Gemmatirosa kalamazoonensis: one gene and its partners. The protein of the gene in region 3 binds, or shares a complex with, the protein of the main gene of each other region. Links are inferred from orthologs where the notes say so. Each region holds a gene or a part of one and is shown on either strand. Other genes may lie near its edges.

Region 1 (2,942 bases), 1.1 Mb from region 3 along the record:
TGGGGATCAACCTGCTGCGCGAAGGGCTCGACATGCCCGAGGTGTCGCTCGTCGCGATCCTCGACGCGGACCAGGAGGGCTTCCTGCGCAGCGACCGCTCGCTCATCCAGACCGTGGGCCGCGCCGCGCGCAACGTGAACGGCCGCGCGATCTTCTACGCCGACCGCATCACGGGCTCGATGCAGCGCTGCATGGAGGAGACGGCACGCCGCCGCGAGCTGCAGACGAAGCACAACGAGGAGCACGGCATCACGCCGTTCACGGTGGAGAAGAGCGTCGCCGACGTGCGCTTCGTGACGCGCGTGGCCGACGCCCGCACGGAGCACGAGGAGGAGGAAGCGAAGGGCGCGCGTCGCCGCGACGGGAAGAAGAAGGTGGCCGAGGGACCGGCGCCGTACGACCTCTCGGATCCGGCGGCGCTCATCGCGCGCCTGGAGGGCGAGATGAAGCAGGCCGCCGCGGCGCTGGACTTCGAGCAGGCGGCGCGCCTGCGCGACGAGCTGTTCGAGCTGCGCGCGCGGTTCGGCGACGCGGTGCCTAACGGGTCCGGCGACGGCGCGAAGGCGCGCCGCCCGGGCACCGTCGCCGACCTCCGCGCCGCACGGTGAGCCCGCGATGACCGACGGCCATCTCACCTCCGACGGCCACTTCGCGAAGCCGCTGCCGCCCGAGGCGACGCGCAGCCGCATCGCCGTCACGCGCGACGAGCTCGAGGCGTGGGGCACGTCGTTCGGCCGCGCGGCGCGGCCGCCCCTCGTCGTGACGCTGGCCGGAGAGCTCGGCGCCGGCAAGACGACGCTCGCGCAGGCGATCTGCCGCGGCTTCGGCGTCACCGACGAGGTCACGAGCCCGACGTACGCGCTCGTGCACGAGTACCGCGCGCCCAACGGCCGCGTGTACCACCTCGACCTGTACCGCCTGAAGCACGAGGACGAGCTGACGAACCTCGGCTGGGACGACCTGCTCGCCGCGGAAGACGCGCTCGTGCTCGTGGAGTGGCCGGAGCGCGCGGGCTCGCGGCTGCCCCCGCACGTGCCGATCGACCTGGAATACGCGCCCGGCGACGACGGGCGACGCGTGCTGCTCGCCGGATGACGACGCCGTTCACCAGCGGCACGACGTGGCTGGCGATCGACGCGTCCACGTACGCCGGAACCGTCGCCGTGCTGCGCGGTCGCGACGTCGTCGCGGCGCGCGAGGTCGCGATGCGCGGCGAGCGCGAGGAGCGGCTGATGCCGACCGTCGTCGACGCGCTGCACGCGGCCGGCGCGAGCCCGCGCGATCTCACCGGCCTCGTGTGCGGCGCGGGGCCCGGCAGCTTCACGAGCCTGCGCATCGCGGCGTCGATCGCGAAGGGGCTGGCGCAGGTCGCGGAGCGCCCGCTGTTCGCGGCACCGTCGCTCGCGCTCATGACGGGAGGACGTCGGACGGCGGGCCGGCACCTCGCGTCGCTCGACGCTTTGCGCGGCGAAGCGTACGCGGCGGTCGTCGCGCTCGACGATGCCGGCGACGTGGTCGGCTACGAGTACCTCGGGGTGGTGCACGCCGACGCGCTCGACGACCTCGCGCGGGCGCACCACGCGACGCCGCTGCGGGCCGGGGAGTCGACGGCGCCTCGGGCGGCGGCGGTCGCCGCGCTCGGGCGCCTGCTCGCGGAGCGAGGGCCGGTCGATCTCGACGCGTGGGAGCCGGACTACGGACGCAAGGCGGAGGCGCAGGTGAAGTGGGAGGCGGCGCACGGGCGCGAGCTGCCGTCGGTCGCCGTGGCGCTCGACGGCGGGGCAGGGAGCTGATGCCGCTCGGCACCCTCACCGTACGCCCCGCGGTGGAGCAGGACGTCGAGGCGGTGTCGCGCATGGAGCTCGTGTCGTTCACCGATCCGTGGTCGCGCAGCTCGTTCGTGTCGCTCCTCGGCCACCGACACGTGCTGTTCCTCGTCGCCGACTGGCGCGCCGGGCCGCCGCATCACGAGTCGTGGGGCACGCCGACCGAGGTGGCGGGGTACGTCGTCGCGTGGCTCGCCGCCGACGAGGCGGAGATCGCGAACCTCGCCGTCGCGCCCACGCTGCGCGGCCTGCGCATCGGCGCGCGGCTGCTGGACACCGCGCTGGGCGAGCTGATGGCGCGCGGCGCGTCGGCGGTGTATCTGGAGGTCAGGGAGTCGAACGCCGCGGCGCGCCGCCTGTACGCGTCGCGCGGGTTCGCGGAGGTGGGGCGACGGCGGAAGTACTATCGTCGCCCGCAGGAGGACGCGCTCGTGCTGCGCCGCGACCTGGTCGCGAGGGCGTCGCACGGCGCGTCTGTGCAGGACACACCGGTCGTGCGTTCTGGATGACCGGTGTGCGTCGGATCGACCGCTGGGCTCCGCTCGAATCCCGTAGCTTCGACTGGAGAGGTTTGGACTGGACTGGACTACTTAGCCTGTGAGGAGGGCACCATGAGCCGGAGCTTGAACAAGGTCACGTTGATCGGGAACCTCGGAAGCGATCCCGAGGTGCGCGCCACGCCGGGCGGCAATCGCGTCGCGCAGTTCTCCCTCGCCACGAGCCGCACCTGGAACGACCAGGCGGGCGTGCGACAGGAGAAGACGGAGTGGCACCGCTGCGTCGTGTGGAACACGAAGGCGTCGCAGCTCGCCGACATCGTCGAGCGCTACGTGAAGAAGGGCGACAAGATCTACGTCGAGGGGCGCATCGAGTACCGTCAGTGGCAGGACAAGGACGGCCAGACGCGCTACAGCACCGAGATCAACGTGCGCGAGCTCCTGCTGCTCGGTGGCCGTCGCGAGGGGCACGAGGGGGACACCGACGGCGGCAGCCCGGGCTACCAGGCGCCCCGTCGCCAGGCGCCGGCGCCCGCCGCCGCGGCCCGGCCCAGCAAACCGGCCGCGCAGGGTGGGGGGGGCGACGACTTCGAGGACTTCCCGGGCGCGCTCGAGGACA
Region 2 (2,720 bases), 1.1 Mb from region 3 along the record:
CGACGAGTTCCTCGCGCTCACCCCGCGCATGATCGCCGTGAGCGCGACGCCGGGTGAGCTGGAGCTGCAGCTCAGCGAGGGCGCGGTGGTCGAGCAGGTCATCCGGCCGACGGGGCTCGTCGATCCCGAGATCGAGGTGCGGTCGGTGCGCGGGCAGGTGGACGATCTGCTCGGCGAGATCCGCATCCGCGAGCGGAAGGGGGAGCGCGTGCTCGTCACGACGCTCACCAAGCGCATGGCGGAGGACCTCACCGACTACCTCCAGCAGGTCGGCGTGCGCGTGCGCTACATGCACTCCGACATCGACGCGATCGAGCGCATGGAGATCGTGCGCGGCCTGCGGCTCGGCGAGTTCGACGTGCTCGTGGGGATCAACCTGCTGCGCGAAGGGCTCGACATGCCCGAGGTGTCGCTCGTCGCGATCCTCGACGCGGACCAGGAGGGCTTCCTGCGCAGCGACCGCTCGCTCATCCAGACCGTGGGCCGCGCCGCGCGCAACGTGAACGGCCGCGCGATCTTCTACGCCGACCGCATCACGGGCTCGATGCAGCGCTGCATGGAGGAGACGGCACGCCGCCGCGAGCTGCAGACGAAGCACAACGAGGAGCACGGCATCACGCCGTTCACGGTGGAGAAGAGCGTCGCCGACGTGCGCTTCGTGACGCGCGTGGCCGACGCCCGCACGGAGCACGAGGAGGAGGAAGCGAAGGGCGCGCGTCGCCGCGACGGGAAGAAGAAGGTGGCCGAGGGACCGGCGCCGTACGACCTCTCGGATCCGGCGGCGCTCATCGCGCGCCTGGAGGGCGAGATGAAGCAGGCCGCCGCGGCGCTGGACTTCGAGCAGGCGGCGCGCCTGCGCGACGAGCTGTTCGAGCTGCGCGCGCGGTTCGGCGACGCGGTGCCTAACGGGTCCGGCGACGGCGCGAAGGCGCGCCGCCCGGGCACCGTCGCCGACCTCCGCGCCGCACGGTGAGCCCGCGATGACCGACGGCCATCTCACCTCCGACGGCCACTTCGCGAAGCCGCTGCCGCCCGAGGCGACGCGCAGCCGCATCGCCGTCACGCGCGACGAGCTCGAGGCGTGGGGCACGTCGTTCGGCCGCGCGGCGCGGCCGCCCCTCGTCGTGACGCTGGCCGGAGAGCTCGGCGCCGGCAAGACGACGCTCGCGCAGGCGATCTGCCGCGGCTTCGGCGTCACCGACGAGGTCACGAGCCCGACGTACGCGCTCGTGCACGAGTACCGCGCGCCCAACGGCCGCGTGTACCACCTCGACCTGTACCGCCTGAAGCACGAGGACGAGCTGACGAACCTCGGCTGGGACGACCTGCTCGCCGCGGAAGACGCGCTCGTGCTCGTGGAGTGGCCGGAGCGCGCGGGCTCGCGGCTGCCCCCGCACGTGCCGATCGACCTGGAATACGCGCCCGGCGACGACGGGCGACGCGTGCTGCTCGCCGGATGACGACGCCGTTCACCAGCGGCACGACGTGGCTGGCGATCGACGCGTCCACGTACGCCGGAACCGTCGCCGTGCTGCGCGGTCGCGACGTCGTCGCGGCGCGCGAGGTCGCGATGCGCGGCGAGCGCGAGGAGCGGCTGATGCCGACCGTCGTCGACGCGCTGCACGCGGCCGGCGCGAGCCCGCGCGATCTCACCGGCCTCGTGTGCGGCGCGGGGCCCGGCAGCTTCACGAGCCTGCGCATCGCGGCGTCGATCGCGAAGGGGCTGGCGCAGGTCGCGGAGCGCCCGCTGTTCGCGGCACCGTCGCTCGCGCTCATGACGGGAGGACGTCGGACGGCGGGCCGGCACCTCGCGTCGCTCGACGCTTTGCGCGGCGAAGCGTACGCGGCGGTCGTCGCGCTCGACGATGCCGGCGACGTGGTCGGCTACGAGTACCTCGGGGTGGTGCACGCCGACGCGCTCGACGACCTCGCGCGGGCGCACCACGCGACGCCGCTGCGGGCCGGGGAGTCGACGGCGCCTCGGGCGGCGGCGGTCGCCGCGCTCGGGCGCCTGCTCGCGGAGCGAGGGCCGGTCGATCTCGACGCGTGGGAGCCGGACTACGGACGCAAGGCGGAGGCGCAGGTGAAGTGGGAGGCGGCGCACGGGCGCGAGCTGCCGTCGGTCGCCGTGGCGCTCGACGGCGGGGCAGGGAGCTGATGCCGCTCGGCACCCTCACCGTACGCCCCGCGGTGGAGCAGGACGTCGAGGCGGTGTCGCGCATGGAGCTCGTGTCGTTCACCGATCCGTGGTCGCGCAGCTCGTTCGTGTCGCTCCTCGGCCACCGACACGTGCTGTTCCTCGTCGCCGACTGGCGCGCCGGGCCGCCGCATCACGAGTCGTGGGGCACGCCGACCGAGGTGGCGGGGTACGTCGTCGCGTGGCTCGCCGCCGACGAGGCGGAGATCGCGAACCTCGCCGTCGCGCCCACGCTGCGCGGCCTGCGCATCGGCGCGCGGCTGCTGGACACCGCGCTGGGCGAGCTGATGGCGCGCGGCGCGTCGGCGGTGTATCTGGAGGTCAGGGAGTCGAACGCCGCGGCGCGCCGCCTGTACGCGTCGCGCGGGTTCGCGGAGGTGGGGCGACGGCGGAAGTACTATCGTCGCCCGCAGGAGGACGCGCTCGTGCTGCGCCGCGACCTGGTCGCGAGGGCGTCGCACGGCGCGTCTGTGCAGGACACACCGGTCGTGCGTTCTGGATGACCGGTGTGCGTCGGATCGAC
Region 3 (5,475 bases):
GCCGGCAGCCCCGAGCCCAGCGTCTGGCCGAGCCACGAGATCGCACCCTCGATCGCGTCCTGCACCGGCGTCGCCCACGTGAAGATCGACTGGAAGACGACCGCCATGAGCGCGAGGAAGATCACCCACCCCCACACGCGGTGCAGCACGACGGCGTCGATCCGGTCGCTCGCGGTGCGCGCGCGCCGCTCCGCCCGCGTCACGACGCGCGACAGCACGCCGCCGATCCAATCGTAGCGCAGCTCCGCCTCGAGCCGTTCCGGCGCGTGCCCGGCGCGGCGCAGCTGGTCGCGCGCCGCCTCCAGCCGCGGCCGCAGATCCGTCGCCGCCGCGAGGTGCGACTCGGGACGCGTCACGGCGAGCAGGCGCAGCGCCTCCATCGCCGCCGGCATCGGGTCGAAGCCGGCCGCCTCCAGCACCGCCGTCACCGGCGCGAGCGCGTCCGCGGCCGCGGGCGGCATCGCGAACAGCCGCTGCGGGCGGGGAAGCGACGTCGCGCGCGAGATCGCGAGCTTCAAACGCTCGACCCCCTCGCCGCGCTTCGCCACCGTCGGGATCACCGTGACGCCGAGCTCGTGGATCAGCTCGGGCACGTCGATGCGGATCCCCGCGGCCTCGGCCGCGTCCATCTGGTTCAGCGCCAGCACCACCGGACGCCCGAGCTCCAGGAGCTGGCTCGTGAAGAACAGGTTGCGCTCGAGGTGCTGCGCATCGGCGACGCAGACGATGACGTCGGGGAGCGGCGTGTCCCGGCCGCGGCCGAGCAGGACCTCCAGGGCGATCGCCTCGTCGGGCGACCCGGCAGAGAGCGAGTAGCTGCCCGGCAGGTCGAGGACGCTGACGCGGGTGCCGTCGGAGCCGCGGTAGCTGCCCTCGTGCCGCTCCACCGTGACGCCGGCAAAGTTGCCGACCTTCTGGCGCAGCCCGGTGAGCGCGTTGAACAGCGTGCTCTTGCCCGTGTTCGGGTTCCCGACCAGGGCCACCCGGAGGACGGCGGGGGTCGCCGCGGGGGCGACGAGCGGCGGGACCGCGGAAGCGTCGGGCGCCGCGTCGGCGCTCGACCGGCGCCGGCCCGCCGCGGCTGGCGGGGGGGACACGCTCAGACCGGCAGCGGCCGGACCGTGATGCCCGCCGTGAGCGCCTTGCCGAGGGCGATGCGCGTGCCGCGCACGTCGAGGACCATGGCGTGCCGCGCGTCGAGCACGGAGACGCACGCGCCCTCGCAGACGCCGAGCGCGCGCAGCCGGCACGCCTGCACGTCGTCGCAGCGCATCTCGAGCACCGTCGCCCGGTCCCCGACGGCGCACGACGCCAGCAGGCAGTCACGCGCCACCTCGGTCACCGGCGCTGCCGGCTCCGAGAGCACGTTGAGCTGCCGCGCGGTGGCGGCCTTGGGACGCAGGAAGCGGAACACGAGTCGCGGTGCGGTCGAGAGCTAATTGAGAATCGTTCTCAACTAGGCTGTTGTAATCTTATACTGGCTGCGAATCAGGTCAACCACACTCGGAATTACACCGCGAACCTGCCAGGTATTCCCCGGCGCGCGCAGGCCGCGCCTCAGGCCGCGGCGTAGGCCGGCGGGGCGAGCTCGCGGCCGCGGCGCGACCACATGATCAGCACCCCCACGACGGTGATCGTCAGCGCGATGAGCTGCGCCGTCGACAGCGGCCCGGCGAACCGGTCGTCCTTCGCGCGCAGGAACTCCACGACGAACCGTTCCAGGCCGGCCAGCACGCAGTAGACACCGAACAGCCAGCCCTCCCTGTGCGTGTGCGCGCGGAGCCGCCACAGCACGAGGAACATCACGAAGCCGAGCACTACCTCGAGAAGCTGCGTCGGGTAGACGCCGATGACCTCCCACGGCGGCACCGTGGCCGGCAGCTGGGCGCCGAACTGTCGGATCATGTTCTCCGCCGTCGACGGCGGGAACCCGTGCGGGAACTTCACCGCCAGGAAGCCGTCCCACGGCTTGCCGTAGTCGTCGCCCACGGCCCAGCAGCCGCTGCGCCCCACCGAGTAGCCGGCCGCGATGGCGATCCCCGCGACGTCGGCGAAGCGCAGGAAGGAGAACCCCTTCCGCCGGATGACGAGCCAGCAGGCGAGCACCGACCCGATGAACCCGCCCCAGAACACGAACCCGCCGCGGCTGAAGATGGCGCCGAAGTCGCGCGTCAGGATCACGAAGTAGAGCTTCGCGCCGACGAGCGTGCCGATGAGCGCCGCGGTCACGAGGTCCGGGATCGCGGCCGCCTCCGCCAGGTGCCCGCGTCGCGCCAGCTCGCGCTGCGAGATGATGTGCGCGATGGCGAACGCCAGCAGCACCGCCAGCCCGAACCCCGTGAGGGAGAGGGGGCCGACCTGCAGCGTGGCGGGCTCGATGGTGAAGGGAGCGGACAAGGTCGGGACTCGGGACTCGGGACTCGGGACTCGGGACTCGGGACTCGGGACTCGGGACTCGGAAGGTGAAAGTACGTTAACCGAGTCCCGAGTTCCGAGTCCCGAGTCCCGGCAGCGGCTGCGCCGCGTAGGCGTTCAACGACCAGTCGGAGCGCTCGCCGCGCGCGAGACGCCACGCGCCGGCGGCGGCGATCATCGCGGCGTTGTCCGTCGCGAGCCGCGGCGTAGGTGCGTACACGCGAACGCCGCGCGGGTTCGCGCGAGACTGCATCGCCTCCGCCAGCGCGCGGTTGCACGCCACGCCGCCGCCGAGGACGATCCGCTCGCGGCCGAACGCGCGCGCCGCGCGATCCGTCTTCTCGACCAGCGTGTCGACGAGCGCGTCCTGGAAGCCGCGCGCGAGGTGCGCGCGCTCCGTCTCCAGCGTGCCCGCCGACTCGGCGCGCCGCACGGCGTGGAGCAGCGCCGTCTTCAGCCCGCTGAACGAGACGTCGAAGTAGTCGGCGTCGCCGAGCGTCTGGTTCGCCCGCACCATCGGCCGCGCGAAGCGGTGGCGCGCCGGATCGCCGTCGCGCGCGAGCTGCTCGATGAGCCGCCCGCCGGGGTAGGGGAGCCCCATGAGCTTCGCGACCTTGTCGAACGCCTCGCCCGCCGCGTCGTCGCGCGTCGCGCCCAACAGCCGGTAGCTCCCCCACGCTTCCACGTCGAGCAGCAGCGTGTGGCCGCCCGACACGAGCAGCGCGGTGAACGGCGGCACCGCGTCCGGGTGCTCGAGCGCCGTCGCGAACAGGTGCCCCTCCATGTGGTGCACGCCGAGCACGGGGATGCCCGCCGCGTACGCGAGCGCCTTGCCGTAGCTCATGCCCACGAGCAGCGCGCCGACGAGCCCCGGCGCGTGCGTCACCGCGACCGCATCGATCGGGCGTCCGTCGCCGGTGCCTAACGACGCGCCGGCGTCGGCGAGCGCGCGGCGCGTGACCGGCACCACGCTCGTGAGATGCGCGCGGCTCGCGATCTCCGGCACGACGCCGCCGAACAGCCGGTGCACGTCCTGCGAGAGGATGACGAGCGAGCGGAGCGCGAACGCGTCGCCGAGCTCCACCACCGCGGCCGACGTCTCGTCGCACGACGTCTCGATGCCCAGTACCAGCGTGCTCACCGGGATGCCGCGCTCCGGTCGGCCGCCGTATCGAAGCGGAGCACGAGCACGTGCGGCTGCACGTCGCGCACGGTCACGCCGTCGAGCCCCGTCGGCAGGTCGACGTCGCTCGCGCGCAGCTCCACGGTGAGCGAGGTCGGGGTCGCCGGACCGAACGTGCGATGCACCGTCGGTGGATCGCGGTAGAGCTTCAGCAGCTGCCGCGTGGGGCCCTCGACGAGCGCGCGCACGTGCGGCGCGTCGCCCACCATGCGCACCGCGCTGTCGACGACGGGCGCGAAGTGCACGGGCACGTACTGCGACGCGGTCTCCTCGCCGCTCGCGACGACCCACAGCGCCAGCGCGAAGAACAGTGCCGCGAACTTGTAGCCGAGCCGCTCGGTGAACGCCTCGGTGACCGCGTCGGTCCAGGGCGCGCTCGCCATCTACCGCCGCGCTCCCGCGCGGGGCGGCGTCGCGGCCGCCGTGTCGGGCACGACCTCCACCGACATGCCCGCGCGCTCCACCACCGGCGTCGGCGTGTGCGGCTTGATGGTGGCGGTCGCCGCCGGCGGCGCGCCCGCCTCGTCGAGCAGCCGCGCGACCAGCGCGCGGTTCGTCTCCGAGTTCCAGTCCTGCGTGTACGACTTCTTGCGGATCACGCCGTCCGCGCCGACGAGGAAGTTCTCCGGCACGCCCGTCGTCATGTACGTCTTCTGGATGGCGCCCGTGGGGTCGTGCAGCACGTCGAACGTGATGCCGAACTCCTGCAGGAAGTCGCGCACCTTCTGCTCCTGCCCCGCGTCGTCGATGCTGACAGCGACGATCTTGAAGCCGCGGGGCGCGAAGTCCTTGTACATCGCCTCCATGCTCGGCATCTCCTGCCGGCACGGCGCGCACCACGTGGCCCACACGTTCACGAGCACGACCTTCCCCTTGTACGCGTCGAACGACCGCGTCGCGGGCTCGGGATCGAGCGTGCGCGCGGCGAACGTGGGCGCCTTCGTGCCCACCGTGACCTCGAACAGCTCGTCGCCGAGGAAGTGCGTCGCCGCCCACAGCGCGACGGCGAGCGCGGCGACGACGCCGAGCACCGTGAGCCACTGCGCGCGCGCCGTCATACCGTCACCGTCGTCGCGAGGTCGCGCAGCGCGGCGATCTCCGCGCGCGGGTCGGCCGCCGTGAACACCGCGTTGCCGGCGACGAACGTGTCGGCGCCCGCGCGGTGGCAGCGCGCGACGGTCGCGCGGTTGATGCCGCCGTCGACCTCGAGCCATGCGCCGCTGCGCGCCTCGTCGAGCATCGCGCGCGCGCGCGCGATCTTGCCGACGCAGTACTCGAGGAACCGCTGCGCGCCGAAGCCGGGGTTCACGGTCATCACGAGCAGCAGGTCGAGCTCGTGCGCGATCTCCTCGACGAACGCGAGCGGCGTGGCGGGATTCACGGCGACGCCGGCGCGGCAGCCGAGCTCCTTGATGCGCGCGATCTGCCGGTCGAGGTGCGGCGCGACCTCGGCGTGGATCGTCATGCCGCTCGCGCCGGCGGCGGCGAAGTCGTCGAACCACCGCTCGGGCTCGACGACCATCATGTGCACGTCGAGCGGCAGCGACGTCACGCGGCGCACGGCCTCGATGATCTTCGCGCCGAACGTGAGGTTGGGCACGAAGCGTCCGTCCATGACGTCGACGTGGATCACGTCCGCGCCCCCCGCCTCGCACATGGCGATGTCGTCGGCGAGGCGCGCGAAGTCGGCGCTGAGGATGGACGGGGCTATGCGGACGGGCACGCGTCGGGACTCGGGACTCGGGACTCGGGACTCGGGACTCGGGACTCGGGACTCGAGACTCGTTAGGCCCGAGACGCGAGTCTCGAGTCCCGAGTCCCGAGTCCCGGCTGTTCAGGGACTAGCGGCGATGTCGATGATCACCGTGGTGTTGGGC

The links. Proteins that work in one complex are often made in the same cells at the same time.
Region 1: the proteins of tsaD (region 3) and tsaB are in contact, whole or in part, in a solved structure (PDB 4WQ4), measured with the Escherichia coli proteins. The link is inferred for Gemmatirosa kalamazoonensis from one-to-one orthologs.
Region 2: the proteins of tsaD (region 3) and tsaE are in contact, whole or in part, in a crystal structure (PDB 6N9A), measured with the Thermotoga maritima proteins. The link is inferred for Gemmatirosa kalamazoonensis from one-to-one orthologs. Residues at the interface, in WP_004082750.1 of Thermotoga maritima: Cys10, Asp11, Arg49, His50, Leu82, Gly84, Gly135, Gly136, Glu154, Thr155, Leu156, Asp157, Asp158, Ser159, Glu162, Asp165, Lys166, Arg169, Leu170, Tyr175, Lys213, Thr214, Leu217, Tyr218, Gln221, Arg222, Asn324; in WP_004082108.1 of Thermotoga maritima: Leu37, Gly38, Lys46, Lys57, Val59, Lys60, Ser61, Thr63, Phe64, Thr65, Leu66, Met67, Val69, Pro71, Tyr82, Arg83, Leu84, Asp86, Asp88, Phe89, Asp93, Ile128, Asp130, Glu131, Arg134.

Annotation. Positions count from the first base shown.
Region 1 is NZ_CP007128.1:4,107,110-4,110,051, reverse strand. It holds tsaB (tRNA (adenosine(37)-N6)-threonylcarbamoyltransferase complex dimerization subunit type 1 TsaB), read left to right. Parts: upstream 1-1,091; coding sequence 1,092-1,793; downstream 1,794-2,942. Other genes in the region: J421_RS17920 (single-stranded DNA-binding protein), read left to right, coding at 2,438-2,942; rimI (ribosomal protein S18-alanine N-acetyltransferase), read left to right, coding at 1,793-2,335; tsaE (tRNA (adenosine(37)-N6)-threonylcarbamoyltransferase complex ATPase subunit type 1 TsaE), read left to right, coding at 616-1,095; uvrB (excinuclease ABC subunit UvrB), read left to right, coding at 1-608. UniProt on the Escherichia coli protein: Required for the formation of a threonylcarbamoyl group on adenosine at position 37 (t(6)A37) in tRNAs that read codons beginning with adenine.
Region 2 is NZ_CP007128.1:4,107,697-4,110,416, reverse strand. It holds tsaE (tRNA (adenosine(37)-N6)-threonylcarbamoyltransferase complex ATPase subunit type 1 TsaE), read left to right. Parts: upstream 1-980; coding sequence 981-1,460; downstream 1,461-2,720. Other genes in the region: rimI (ribosomal protein S18-alanine N-acetyltransferase), read left to right, coding at 2,158-2,700; tsaB (tRNA (adenosine(37)-N6)-threonylcarbamoyltransferase complex dimerization subunit type 1 TsaB), read left to right, coding at 1,457-2,158; uvrB (excinuclease ABC subunit UvrB), read left to right, coding at 1-973. UniProt on the Escherichia coli protein: Required for the formation of a threonylcarbamoyl group on adenosine at position 37 (t(6)A37) in tRNAs that read codons beginning with adenine.
Region 3 is NZ_CP007128.1:2,983,333-2,988,807, forward strand. What follows is about bases 1,516-4,514. They hold tsaD (tRNA (adenosine(37)-N6)-threonylcarbamoyltransferase complex transferase subunit TsaD), read right to left. Parts: upstream 3,557-4,514; coding sequence 2,474-3,556; downstream 1,516-2,473. Other genes in these bases: J421_RS12775 (prolipoprotein diacylglyceryl transferase), read right to left, coding at 1,558-2,397; J421_RS12785 (hypothetical protein), read right to left, coding at 3,553-3,981; J421_RS12790 (TlpA disulfide reductase family protein), read right to left, coding at 3,982-4,514. Outside these bases: feoB (ferrous iron transport protein B), read right to left, coding at 1-1,097; J421_RS12770 (FeoA family protein), read right to left, coding at 1,100-1,414; more of J421_RS12790, read right to left, coding at 4,515-4,656; rpe (ribulose-phosphate 3-epimerase), read right to left, coding at 4,653-5,321; J421_RS12800 (PASTA domain-containing protein), read right to left, coding at 5,433-5,475.